3 regions of the Marinobacterium iners genome follow, and region 2 is predicted to be linked to each of the others. Evidence: predicted binding sites of a transcription regulator. Region 2 holds the regulator's gene; each other region holds the start of a gene.
The links. Region 2 encodes sigma-54, which starts transcription at its own class of promoters, with help from an activator protein. Its sites were predicted from a motif close to TGGCACNNNNNTTGCTNT; they were not measured.
Positions count from the first base shown of each region.

Region 1: a site for sigma-54 is predicted at 2,476-2,493, ahead of peaA (quinohemoprotein amine dehydrogenase subunit alpha). Genes of this name have one in related genera too.
Region 3: a site for sigma-54 is predicted at 3,694-3,711, ahead of CFI10_RS16160 (formate/nitrite transporter family protein). Genes of this name have one in related genera too.

Region 1 covers NZ_CP022297.1:2,630,486-2,635,142, reverse strand. The annotation lists gene CFI10_RS12690 (GlxA family transcriptional regulator) at 1-644, shown strand, start outside; gene CFI10_RS12685 (aldehyde dehydrogenase family protein) at 664-2,154, opposite strand; gene peaA (quinohemoprotein amine dehydrogenase subunit alpha) at 2,579-4,168, shown strand; gene peaB (quinohemoprotein amine dehydrogenase maturation protein) at 4,241-4,657, shown strand, end outside.
Region 2 covers NZ_CP022297.1:684,852-689,508, forward strand. The annotation lists gene mgtE (magnesium transporter) at 1-166, opposite strand, end outside; gene CFI10_RS03325 (HPr family phosphocarrier protein) at 220-489, opposite strand; gene rapZ (RNase adapter RapZ) at 482-1,366, opposite strand; gene CFI10_RS03335 (PTS sugar transporter subunit IIA) at 1,368-1,829, opposite strand; gene hpf (ribosome hibernation promoting factor) at 1,851-2,141, opposite strand; gene CFI10_RS03345 (RNA polymerase factor sigma-54) at 2,193-3,698, opposite strand; gene lptB (LPS export ABC transporter ATP-binding protein) at 3,750-4,475, opposite strand; gene lptA (lipopolysaccharide transport periplasmic protein LptA) at 4,475-4,657, opposite strand, start outside.
Region 3 covers NZ_CP022297.1:3,359,884-3,364,540, reverse strand. The annotation lists gene nirB (nitrite reductase large subunit NirB) at 1-431, shown strand, start outside; gene nirD (nitrite reductase small subunit NirD) at 431-769, shown strand; gene CFI10_RS16165 (bifunctional protein-serine/threonine kinase/phosphatase) at 859-2,586, opposite strand; gene CFI10_RS16160 (formate/nitrite transporter family protein) at 2,655-3,506, opposite strand; gene CFI10_RS16155 (methyl-accepting chemotaxis protein) at 3,829-4,657, opposite strand, start outside.

The sequences.
Region 1 (4,657 bases), 1.9 Mb from region 2:
TTGCACAGGCCGGATTGCTTGAGGGGCGTAAGGCAACCACTCATTGGCAGCTGGAAGGTGCGTTCCGATATCAGTATCCATCTGTGGAACTGGATACCGATGCCATGCTGTTGGCCGATTCCGACCTGGTGACCGCCGGCGGCGTCATGTCCTGGATGGATCTTGGTTTGTACCTGATCGGACGCTATGTTCCACCCACCGTAGTGCAGGCACTGGGGCGATTCTTGTTGGTTGATACCGGCGCTCGCCAGCAGAGCTATTACCGCAGTTTCATACCGGTACTGGATCACAGCGATCGGGTAATACTGGGTGTCCAGCACCATATTCACCGCGAATATGCACAGCCACTAAGCGTCATTCAGATGGCGGAACTGGCCCACCTCACTGAGCGAACCTTTATCCGCCGTTTTCATAAGGCGACCGGGCTAAAACCGGGTGAGTATCTGCAGCAGCAGAGACTGCACAAGGCACGAGAGCTGCTGGAAAATACCGAGACAACAATAGAGCGGGTGGCCTGGCGGGTGGGATATGAGGATGTCAGTGCCTTTCGGCGCATGTTCCAAAAACGGACCGGGCTGACGCCAAGCCAGTTCAGAGAGCGGTTTTCCAACAGGGCAATAGATGGTGTGAAGGGAGCCGGATGAGATCAGGCTCCCGGTCTGATTAAACCTTCATCAGCACCGACTTGAGCTCGGTGTAATGCTCGATGCAGGCAGCTCCCATTTCACGGCCAAGGCCGGATTGCTTGAAACCGCCAAACGGCAGGGACGGGTCCAGTGCCGTGTGACAGTTGACCCACACGCTGCCGGACTTGATACGGGGAATCATGCGATGGACCGCCGACAGATTATTCGACCAGATGCTGGCCCCCAGGCCATACTGGCTGTCATTGGCAATTCTGACTGCCTCGTCGATGTCATCAAACGGCATGGCCACCAGTACCGGGCCGAAGATCTCCTCCTGTACCAGTGTTGAACGCTGATCCACATCCACCACCACCGTGGGCTGGATGAAGAAGCCGGGGCCCTGACGGTCACCACCGGTGGTGATTCTGGCACCCTCGGCCAGCCCTTTCTCGATAAAGCCGTGCACTCGCTGCTGCTGCACGGCGGAGACCAGCGGCCCCATTTCGGTGTTCGGGTCCAGTCCGTTACCCAGACGAATCCGGCCTGCGATATCGGTGATATCTGCCACCAGATTGTCGAACAGCTTGCGCTGCACATACAGGCGCGAACCGGCACAGCACACCTGTCCCTGATTGAAGAAGATCGCATTGGCGGCCCCTGCGGCGGCCTCCTGCGGATCGGCGTCTTCCAGCACGATGGTGGGTGACTTGCCGCCCAGCTCAAGGGTCACCCGTGTCATGTGGTCCATGGCGGCCTTGCCGATCAGCTTGCCGACACCGGTCGACCCCGTAAAGGTCAGTTTGTCCACATCGGGATGTGATGACAGGGCTGCACCGGCATCACCGCCCAGGCCCGGGACAACGTTCAACACCCCGGGCGGATAGCCCGCTTCCAGCGCCAGTTCACCCAGTCGCAACGCGGTCAGGGGGGTATCTTCAGCCGGCTTCAGTACGACGGTACACCCTGTCGCCAGCGCCGGGCCGAGCTTCCAGCAGGCCAACAGCAACGGGAAGTTCCAGGCCACGATAGCACCCACCACCCCGACCGGCTCACGCCGGGTGTAACCGTGGAATTGGGCGCCGGGCATGAAGGGAACCGATGGCTGTACACAACTGCCCTCGATTTTGGTTGCCCAGCCGGCCATGTAGCGAAGGAAATTGACGGCCAGCTGGATATCGACTCCCTTGGCGATGGCGACGCTCTTGCCATTGTCGAGACACTCGATCTCGGCCAGCGAGTCGGCGTTGGCGTCGATCAGATCGGCAAAACGCCACAGCAGGCGTTCGCGCTCGACCGGTGTCATGCGGCTCCAGCTGGAGTCCTCGAATGTCTGGCGCGCCGTTGCGACGGCCTGATCAACATCAGCGGCAGTCCCACAGGCTACCTTGGTGAAACACTCTCCGGTGGCGGGGTTGATCACATCAATCTCCCTGCCTTCGGAACCTGCAGGGCGCTGATCGCCAATCAGCAGAGGGTGGCGGCGGCTGATGAAGGCCTGAGTATCAGAGTGAAGGGCAAACTCCGTCATGGTGAACCTCTTATCGTTGTCGTTGAGTCTGTCTCCCCTGTATCGCAATGGCTGTGCCAGTTTTGATTAAATCCTAACTTAATGAAATTGAATGGTTTTCTATGTGTGTACCTATGTTCTTGCTGTTTTGGCCTGTCGCAGAATGAGACAGCTGTCTGAATCTGATTCAGCCCGCTACTCCGGCGTCAGGCCCCGAAAATGGGCGTCTGTCTCAGGATGAAACAGGTGTCGCGATATTAAACAGATGACGCTGCCTGGCTGGCGGGGTCGAAAGTCGTAATATTTCACTCAAGTGACTGTTTTGTTTTGAAAAGATGAACTTGGCACAGGCTGTGCTAGCTCCTTTGTGACTCAACATTGACCTGGATCTCGACGGGCGTCCCGACAGATGCCCCTTGCAATGACCACAGAAGGAGGTCGGACCTTGAATACAACAACTCTGAAACCGCTGGGCGGGGGGCTGCTGGCATTGGCGCTGGCGGTGAGTGCTCAGACGGCCATGGCCAACGACAGTGCCGAGCAGATTATCAGCAGCAAGTGTCTGGCGTGCCACACCCAGGAGGCTGACCAGCAGTGGAGCCGTATCAGCCATCAACGCAAAACGCCGGAAGGTTGGTTGATGACAATTGCCCGCATGCAGATCATGCATGGCCTGCAGATCAGCGATGAAAACCGGCGCACGCTGGTGAAATATCTGGCAGACCGGCAGGGGCTGGCACCGGAAGAAACCGAAGGAGCCCGCTATGCACTTGAGCGTCGTCTGAATACATCCGAAGCGTTCGATTCACAGGAATTTACCGAGATGTGTGCCCGCTGTCACTCAGGAGCACGTGTGCTGCTGCAGCGTCGGCCCGCTGAAGAGTGGGAGCATCTGGTTCACTTCCATCTGGGCCAGTGGCCTACAACCGAATTTCAGGCGCTGGCGCGTGATCGGGATTGGTTCGAGCTTGCGCTGAATCAGATGGTGCCGCATCTGGCTGAAGCCTTGCCCATGGAATCCGCAGCCTGGGATCAATGGCAGCAGCAGTCGGCAGCGCCGGTCAGCGGTGGTTGGACGCTGGTGGGCCACATGCCGGGTCGTGGCGCCTTCCATGCCGAGATGAAGGTCATGCCCGCAGAGGGTCAGGATCAGTATCAAGTCAGCCTCAGTGGCCAGTATGACGACGGCGCTCCCATTCAGGGGCAGGGCATGGCGGTGGTGTATACCGGCTATGAGTGGCGTGCGGATCTTGAGATCGATGGGCGCGCCATGCGACAGGTGTTTGCGCTGCGTAATGGGCAGCTGGAAGGTCGCATGTTCCTGCGTGATCACGATGAAGTGGGGGCTGATGTGGTAGCGGCGCGTGCCGATGGCAACAGCCGGGTACTGGCACTGCAGCCGGCTTACATCAGGGCGGGCAACGAAGCTGAGGTCAGCATTATCGGTACAGGTCTTAAGGGCATGCCGGTATTGGGCCAGGGCATTGATGTTATCGAGGTGATCAGTGAAAGCGACAGCCTGATCAAGGTACGTGCCAGAGCATCCGAGGCCGCCTCGGGCATTCATGAGGTGAGTGTGGGCGACGCTCAGGGCGGGCGCTTTGCTGTCTATGATCGCATCGCTCAGGTGAAAGTGGTGCCGGAGTTTGCCGTGGCCCGTGTGGGTGGTAATGGCAGCTCAACACCGAAAGTGGAGGCTCGTTTTGAAGCTGAAGCCTGGGCCGTTGGGCCGGACGGCAAGCCCGGTACCGACGATGACTACCGCATCGGCATGATGCCTGCGCAATGGGCAGTGGCGCCATTTGATGAAGTGGCCGAGGCTGATGGGGATGTTCGCTTTACCGGCCAGATGAACCCGGATACTGGTGTATTCACGCCAGCCGCTGCGGGTCCCAATCCTGAGCGACGCATGATGACCAACAACGCCGGTAACCTGAAAGTACAGGCAACGGTGATGGATGGCGGTGACACACACAATGCCGAAGGGCAGATGATTGTGACGGTGCAGCGCTGGAACAACCCTCCGATCCCCTGACAAATGCCTGATGGCAGAGAAGGGGGGATGCCTGCAGGCATCCGGATGGCAACCTAACAGGGGAGAACAGACATGGGCGCTGTACTCAATCTGGTGGAACACAACCTGCATGAAGTGCAGGTCGGGGATACCCGCATGTTGTTCCACATACCGTCCAGTTCGCTGTTTGCGCTGGACAACCTGACGTCGGACATTCTCGATCGGCTGCGCGGACAGGAACACTCCGCCGAAGCGCTGGTGGCCGAGCTGAGCAACCGTTTCACGGAGCAGGAGATTACCGAAACGGTGCGAGAGCTGCTGGCGCTGGAGCTGGTCAATGATGGCCGGCCGCTGACGGATGAAATCGGTACCCGCCGGGTTGATCAGTTTCCACTCACAACCGTGGTACTGAACGTCAATACTGGCTGCAACCTCAGCTGTACCTACTGCTACAAGGAAGACCTGGATATCCCGTCCGCCGGTCGCAAGATGGAGCTGCAGACTGCAATT
Region 2 (4,657 bases):
GGTTCCACAGAATCTGGCGCTCGCGAGGAGGTGTCTTTTCCAGCAGGTGCGCCACTTCAACCGGCTTTAGCCCCTTGTTGAGCATGAACCTCAATTGCTGCAGTTCACCGACCTCAAGCGCGGCGCTCAATGCTTCCAGGTTGGATTTGGTTTCCTGCTGACTCATGGCGGATCTCGATCGGAGGTGGGCGCTTGTCCGGGGAAAGGGGGAGCGCGATCTTATTCGGGCTCGTCAAAGCGATTGTTGATCAATGCGGTGATGGCATCAAGCGCCTCAGGAGCATCATCCCCTTCAGCGGCAAGCGCGATTTCGGTACCTTTGCTGGCGGCCAGCATCATCACGGACATGATGCTCTTGCCATCCACTTCGCGGCCATCCTTGTTGATGCGGATGTTGGCATTGAACTGATTGGCCAGCGTGACCAGCTTGGCAGCGGCGCGGGCGTGCAGGCCCAGCTTGTTGATAATGGTCAGTCGCGTTTCAATCATGGTGTGGTCCTGCGGCAGGCTGACTCAGTTCTCGGTGTAGCACCTGCACATTATCCATATGCCTGCGGAAATAACCAGCCAGTTGCTCGGCAATATAGACCGAGCGGTGTTGGCCCCCGGTACAGCCAATACCGATTGTGATGTAGCTGCGATTATTGGCCTGGAACTGAGGCAGCCACTTGCTTACGAAGGCCTGTATGTCGTTCACCATCTCGCTGACTTCGGGCGACTGGCGCAGAAACTCGATCACCTCGGTGTCGAGGCCGGTATGACGGCGCAATTCAGGGACCCAGTAGGGATTGGGCAAGGCCCGTACATCGAAGGTGAAATCGGCATCGAGCGGTACACCATGCTTGAAGCCAAATGACTCAAATTGCAGTGACAGAACCTGTTCACTGCGCCCGGCAACACGCAGTTTGACTTCGTCACGCAGCTCATAAAGTGATAGCCGCGTAGTATCGATGCGCAGATCAGCGAGATTGGCGATGGGCTCGAGCAGGCTGCGTTCGGTTCGGATTGCTTGCTGCAGGCTCTGTTGTTTATCGGTGAGCGGGTGACGCCGCCGGGTTGCGTTATAGCGTCGCAGCAGAGTAGCTTCACCAGCATCAAGAAACAGGGTTTCGGTGCTCAGCTTGGACTGTTCACGCAGAGTGCGCATCACACTGGGGAACTGTTTCAGGTTGCTCAGAAGGTTGCGAGCATCAATGCTGACGGCAATTTCTCGATTAGGGTTTTCCTCAGCCAGCATCAGTCGGATCAGCTCGGGCAGAAGCAGGGCCGGCAGGTTGTCGATGCAGTAGAAACCGACATCTTCCAGTGCCTGCAGGGCGGTGCTTTTGCCTGAGCCGGAGCGGCCGCTGATGACGACCAGTCGCATGTCAGGCGCCTCTGCAGAGAGTTTGGACGCGATCCAGCAGGCTTGAGGAATCTTCGCAGCTGCGCAGTGATTCACGGGTGCTGGAGTCGTTGAACAGCTCTGCCAACCCTGCCAGTGTCTGCAGGTGCTCTTCAGCGCCGTCTTCGGGAACCAGCAGGAAGCAGATCAGGTCGACTGGACGGTTGTCGATGGCATCGAAGTCAATCGGGCTGGACAGCGTCATCAGTAATCCGATGGCTGTTGTAACACCTGGAATTCTGCAATGAGGAATGGCAACGCCTTCACCGATACCGGTGCTGCCAAGGCGTTCTCGGTTGATCAGGCCGCTGAAGATATCTTCAGCGGCCATGCCGTCCAGCTGCTCGGCGATAGTCTGGCTGGCGAGCTCAAGCGCTCGCTTTTTGCTGACCACATCGACGTGGCAGAGTGTACGGGATGAGGTCAGCAGTTCTGATAGTTGCATGTCGTGACGTGCTGCTACCGGTTATTTGTGGGATTTGAGTTTTTCTTTGTGCTTGATGATCTGGCGGTCAAGCTTGTCCACCATGCCATCAATTGCAGCATACATGTCGTCATGCTCATGCGCTGCGAATACTTCACCTCCGGCCAGGTGGATATCGGCTTCGGCCTTCTGGCGCAGCTTCTCGACACTGAGGGTGACCTGTACATTGGTGATGTTATCGAAGTGGCGTTCCAGTCGGTCGAACTTGGTACGTACATATTCGTTCAGGGCGTCAGTCAGTTCGACGTGATGGCCAGTGATGTTGATCTGCATAGGTTTTCTCCTCGTCATAAAGCACGTTCTTCCGGCGTGCCTGTAGTCTCATTAAACCAGACGCTTGCGCTCATTAGAAGGCGGAATGTTCATCGCTTCACGATATTTTGCCACTGTGCGTCTGGCTACGTTAAATCCTTGCTCTTTCAGCAGGTCGGCTATCTTGTTATCACTGAGTGGTTTTGCGGTATTCTCCGCGCTGATCAGCTTCTTGATCAAGGCACGAATGGCGGTAGAGGAGGCAGCGCCTCCGTCTGACGTGCTCACATGGCTGGAGAAAAAATACTTCAGCTCGAAGATGCCTCGGGGCGTATGCATGTATTTCTGGGTAGTGACACGGGAAATGGTTGATTCGTGCATCTCTACGGCTTCAGCGATGTCATGCAGAACCATCGGCTTCATACCCTCTTCACCTTCCTCGAAAAAATCGATCTGGCGGGCCACGATCTCGGTGGCGACCTTGAGCAGGGTTTCGTTGCGACTCAGCAGGCTCTTCAGAAACCAGCGCGCTTCCTGTAGATGGTTTTTCAGATAGGTGTTGTCAGCGCTGTTGTCGGCCCGTCTTATAAGATCAGCATAGTCGGTATTGATACGCAGCTTGGGGGATGCCTCTGAGTTCAGGCTTACATTCCACTGCCCCTGCACCTTGCGCACCACAACATCGGGTATAACGTACTCTGACTGTTCACTGCTGATGCTGGTGCCCGGTTTTGGATTAAGCGACTGGATCAGACTGATGATCTGTTGCAGGGCCTCTTCCTTCAGGCGCATGCGGCGCATCAAGGTACGATAGTCATGATTGCCGAGCAGACCCAGGTGATCGCGTACCAGGCGTAATGCCTCTTTCAGCATCGGAGTATTTTCAGGCAGCTGGCGCAGCTGTATCTGCAGACATTCGCTCAGGTCTCGTGCACAGACACCGGGCGGGTCAAACTGTTGCAGGCGGTGCAGTACCGTTTCAATCTCTTCAGGCTCGGCATCTGCAAACAGCTGGGGTTCGCTCCGGGTGAAGTGTTCCAGAACTTCATCTACGTCCGTGCGTAGATAGCCATCCGGATCGACAGCATCGATAAGGGCCATGGCGACCATACGGTCAGGGTCACTCATGGGGGTCAGGTTGAGCTGCCACAGTAGGTGATCCTGAAGGCTGTCTTCGGCCGAATCGTTATCACCGGGTTCCCAGTCATCATCACGGGCAGGACCGGGTGTACTCTGGTGCTGGAAGGTATCATCCCAGTTGCTGTCGGTGGACAGTTCACGAGGGATTTCATCATTCCAGCGCTCTTCCAGTGCGTTTTCGTCCCAGCTGTCCTCGTCAGCGGTGTCGTTAGAGAGGCTGTCGGCAGAGGCGTCGTGACGATCATCACGGGCTTCAGTCTGGGTCTCTTCGGCGCTGTCCAGTTCCTCCTCGACTTCCAGCAGTGGGTTGCTCTCCAGGGCTTCCTGGATCTCCTGCTGCAGGTCCAGCGTTGACAGTTGCAGCAGACGTATTGCTTGTTGCAACTGGGGTGTCATCGTCAGATGCTGGCCGATCTTGAGTTGTAACGATTGCTTCATATCAGAGCTGCCAGGTGGACGGAGTGGATGTACATGATTGACGACTCAGGATCAAAGGGAAAACTGCTCGCCCAGATAGGCACGGCGAACCTGTTCGTTAGCCAGGATCTCGGCCGGTGTGCCCTGTGCGAGTATCCCCCCTTCACTTACGATATATGCTCGTTCGCAGATGTCGAGTGTCTCGCGCACGTTATGATCGGTGATCAGAATGCCAATGCCGCGAGACTGTAGGTGGCGAATGGTTTGTTTGATATCGCTGACCGAGATTGGATCAACGCCGGCAAAGGGTTCGTCCAGCAGGATAAAGTCAGGCTCGGTTGCCAAGGCCCGTGCGATTTCAACACGTCGACGCTCTCCGCCAGACAGGGCCATACCCAGACTATTGCGCAGGTGAGTAATGTGGAACTCTTCCAGCAGCTGCTCCAGCAATGCCTTACGATCAGAGGTGTTCAGCTCCTTGCGAGTTTCCAGAATGGCCATCAGGTTGTCATGTACGCTCAGCTTCCGAAACACCGAAGCTTCCTGAGGCAGATAGCCGATACCGCGGCGAGCGCGCTCATGCATGGGCAGGCGGGTAACGTCGTCCTGGTGCAGTCGGATTTGTCCCCGGTCGGCGTGGATAAGTCCCACAATCATATAAAAGCAGGTGGTCTTGCCGGCACCGTTGGGTCCCAGCAGACCAACGATCTGGCCCGTTTCCATCTGCAGAGATACATCCTGTACCACCTGGCGCCCCTTGTAGCTTTTGGCAAGGTGCAAGGCTTCCAGTGTCGCCATCAGTTGGTCCCCGTCGGCTTGGGCTGAATCACCATTTTGACCCGTTCGCCGCCCTCGCGGTCGCTGCCGAAAGCGTTCACCACCGCACGCGCCATATTGTAAACGATCCGCTCTCCGGTGAAGGTATCCTTGGACTGATCGACGCGTGCATTTTCGGTGATGGTAACCTCTTGTTGCTTGAC
Region 3 (4,657 bases), 1.4 Mb from region 2:
AAAACGGCTGGAATCTTTATGTCTGTGGTAATGGCGGCATGAAGCCACGTCATGCCGACCTGTTTGCGACCGACCTGGATGATGAAACCCTGGTACGTTATATCGACCGTATTTTGATGTTCTACATCTACACCGCGGACCGCCTGCAGCGTACTTCAGTGTGGATGGAAAACCTTGAAGGTGGTCTGGATTACCTGCGGCAGGTTGTGATCGACGACAGTCTGGGGTTGGCGGCAGAGCTGGAATCCCGCATGCAGCATGTCGTCGACAGTTATCGCTGTGAGTGGAAAGAGGCAGTAGATGACCCCAACCGGCGCAAGCGCTTCCGCAGCTTCGTCAATTCGGATGAACCGGGCCGAGCACGGATTGTACAAGTCGTTGAGCGAGAACAGTTGATTCCGGCCCGCGAACTGGCCGTGGAGGAGGTATAATGAACAGCTTGCAATGGCAGGATCTGTGTAGCCGTGATGACCTGGTACCCAGGTCGGGTGTGGCGGTCAAAATTGGTGATCAGGCCGCCGCATTGTACTGGCCAGATCCTGCTAAAGAGCAACTTTATGCGCTGTGCCATCGTGACCCCTTCTCTCAGGCGGAGGTGTTGGCCTGGGGGATATTGTGTGAATTGGAGGGTGAATGGTCAGTGGCTGCGCCGCTTTACAAGCAGCATTTCCGGTTGCATGACGGCGTTTGCCTGGAACAACCGGATGTCGTTCTGCCTCGCTGGCCGGCCAGATTCAACGGTGACAGGGTTGAAGTCGGCATTGAGTGAATGGCCGCCATCGACGGCATCACCGTTGTTGGCTTCATGGGGTATCGAGTGTTGATGCACCGATACCCTGTCAAGCAGCCGGCGTCCTTTCAGTTGGGGCGCAGCAGCAAATGGATCACCAACAGCACCAGCACCAGAGAAACACCTTGCCAGAACAATACCGGATTGCGCTCCAGCAGTGGCGCGCGTGTACGGTTGAGAAAGCGCTGGTTGGGATGGCGCAGATCGTAGACGAACTCTGAAAGACTCTCGTAACGCTTGGTCGGGTCAGGCTTTAGCGCCCGTTCCAGGGTGTCATCGATCCAGGTGGGAATCTCGCGTTCCCGCTCCAGCACCGAGTCATAACTCAGGCGTTGCTGAGCGGCGCGGGTACGGGTGCGTGCGACCCTGTTACCATAAGGAAACCGACCGGACAGCATCTGATACGTGATCACGCCCAGTGAGTAGAGGTCGGCACGCCAGTCACCGTATTCGCCCAAAAAATATTCAGGGGCCGAATAGAGTGCAGTACCCTGCAGATGGGGCTGCTCCAGTGCATGGGACGACTCAACGATGCCGGCCACGCGGGTAGCACCGAAGTCGATGATGCGGACTATTCCGCTGGTGTCGATCATGATGTTGTCGGGCTTGAGGTCCTGATGCACCATTTCGCGGCGATGAAATGCCTGTAAACCACGAGCGAGCTGATCGATGATGTTGCGCACGTTTTCCAGCTCAGGGCAGGGGTGGTCATTGATCCACTGAGCCAATGTCTGGCCGTCGATATATTCGGTGACGGTATAGAGAAACCGGCGAGGTCGCCCGGGCGTTATCGCCTTCAGTACATGTGGGCTGTCGATGCGTCTGGCGATCCACTCCTCCATCATGAAGCGCTCCAGGTAGGCCGGGTCTTCGCCCAGGTCGATAGAGGGGGTCTTGATGACAACCTGTTCGTCTGAGGTCAGGTCCTGGGCAAGAAACACATGGCTGCGACTGGTAGCGTGCAGCACACGCAGGATCCGGTAGCCATCAAACGCCATGCCGGGCTCCAGTGTTGGTGGCAGGGGAAGCTGTTCAACCTGTTGCTGCACCACCTGATGCTCTGCAGAAGGCAGGCGGTTAATACGCAGAATCTGCAGGGTCAAGTTGTCAGGGCTGCCCTGTGCGAACGCCGCCTCCACAATTGATCGGGCAGCCTGGTTCAGATCCTCGGCATGTTGTTCCAGAAGATCGAGCAGATACTGTGCATCCAGATGCTCGTAGACCCCGTCGGTGGCAAGCAGAAACAGATCGCCGCACTGCAGCGTCAGGCAGTCGTAGTCCAATTCAAGACAGTCTTCAATGCCCAGTGCACGGCTCAGATAGCTTTCTTCACGTGATATCCACAAGCGATGATCCTTGGTGAGCTGTTCCAGCGAGCGGTTGCGAACCCGGTAGATGCGGCTGTCGCCGGCATGCAGAAGGTGTGCGCTGTGGCCCTTGATAATCAACCCGCTGAAGGTGCAAACATACCCCCGGTTCCTGTCAAAACGGTGCTCGCTGTGACGGGTCTGGCTGCAAAGCCATGAGTTGGTGGCGAACAGCACCTTTTCCGCGGCAGTCTTAACGCTCCAAGTGTCGCTGGTACAGAAGTAGTCATCAAGAAAGCCTCTGACCGCCGCTGAACTGGCGATCTGGCTGACATCACTGGAACTGATGCCATCGGCGATGGCAAAAGCGGCGCCTTTGAGGCTGAGCTGAGGTTCGGTGGGGATAAGCGCACCGTAAAAGTCCTGATTGCAGTCCTTACGTCCTGCGTCTGAATACTGGCCCAGACTGAGCTGTAGTCCTGGCGGCATGGTTTCTCTCCCCTGAATACAACAGCGCAGCGCTCCCGGAAAAGCGCTGCGCGGATGGATGGCTGTAATCAGGCCGACGCGGATGCCGGTTTGACAGCAGAAGTGTTGGCCGCCAGTTTGCGTTTGGCCGCAGTACGCACATGGGTGGTGTACAGGGTGAGTCCGGTGAAGGCCAGACCACCGACCAGGTTGCCCAGTGCTGTGGGGATCTCATTCCAGATCATGTAGTCCATCACCGAAAAGTCGCCGCCCATGATCAGGCCAAACGGGAACAGGAACATGTTCACTACCGAATGCTCGAAGCCCATAAAGAAGAACAGCATGATCGGCATCCACATTGCCAGAACCTTGCCGCTGACATGGGTGGAGATCATGGCGCCGACAACGCCCATTGATACCATCCAGTTGCACAGCATGCCGCGGATGAAGATTGTCATCCAGCCATCGAAACCGTAGGCGGCATAGCCCAGGGTGCGTGACTCACCAATATGGGCTACCTTCTCGGCAATGGCGCCGCCATCGGTGTTGTAACCCATGGTGAAGATGTAGGACATCATGAATGCGACGGTCAGTGCACCAGCAAAGTTGCCCACAAAAACCAGTCCCCAGTTGCGCAGAATCTGCGGCCAGGTTACGCCAGGGCGTCGGTCGAGCCAGGCCAATGGGGTCAGCATGAATACGCCGGTCAGCAGGTCAAACCCCATCAGGTAGAGCATGATGAAGCCGACCGGAAACAGCAGTGCCCCGATCAGGAAAACACCGGTCTGTACCGCCACGGTCACGGCAAATACAGCGGCCAGCGCCAGTATTGCGCCGGCCATATAGGCGCGGATCAGGGTATCGCGGGTGGACATGTGAATTTTGGATTCGCCTGCGTCGACCATTTTGGTCACGAATTCGGATGGGATCAGATAAGCCATGGTGTCACCTCAGAGATAGGTCAGTTGTATGCCGGTCTGTGTTATCTGGCGGTCGAGAAAAACTGGCGACGGGACATAAAAAAAGCGCCCGCACCGGCTCTGCCGGTGGGGCAGAGAGGTGACGGACGCCATTATCCGAATACAGTCAGTTTGTCAGGGCCGCCGGGGCCCGAAGGTTGATATGGTTACAGCAAAAGAGGGGCCAGTTTTATCAACTTTATGTTTTTAAAGGAGTTGTTATGTTAAGTGGGGTGATGCGGCGGTAATGGGTACCGCCGCTGTGCTGTACACTGGTGCAGGCCTGCTCAGTTGCGGTGCGGCATTACACCTTGAAACGACCGGTCTGCTGCTGCAATTGCTGGGCATACCCATCCAGTGAGCGGCTGATGCTGCCGATGTCTCGTGAGCGGTCGGCCCCCTGTGTGGCCAAATCATTGATTTCGGTGATGCTGCGGTTGATCTCATCCACGACCTGAGTCTGCTGTTCGGTAGCGGAGGCTACGCTGGTATTGACGTCGGTAATATGAGAGATCGCCTGCAAGATGGTCTGTAACTCGGCTTCGGCGCTGCTGGAGAGAGATTCGGTGGCACTGGCTTCTTTGCTGCCGGTTTCCATTACGGTGACGACTTCAGAAACGCCACCCTGCAGTCGACTGATCATGTTCTGTATGTTTTCAGTGGACTCCTGAGTACGTCTGGCGAGGGTACGCACTTCGTCGGCCACCACTGCAAAACCGCGTCCCTGTTCGCCTGCGCGGGCGGCTTCGATGGCCGCGTTGAGCGCCAGCAGGTTGGTCTGCTCAGCCACATCACGGATCACATCCAGCACACTGCTGATCTCGTTGGAATTGTCGGCGAGCGTTCGGATTGAGGTCACCGCCTTCTCGGTCTGTTCGGCCAGTCGTCGCACCTGCGCCGAAGACTGGTGAATGATCTCGGCGCTGCGCTGGCCGGTCTGATCCGCTTCACGGGTTATGTCCGCGGCTCGTGAAGCGTTGCCTGCCACCTCTTCGATGGCGCTTTGCATCTCATTGATGGCCGTTGCCACCATGGAGATGGCATCAGTCTGGCGGCTGACACCTGCATCGTTATCCTGAGCTGCCGAGGCCAGGCGACCTGACTCCTGTCCCAAGTCACGGCTCAGGCTCTGA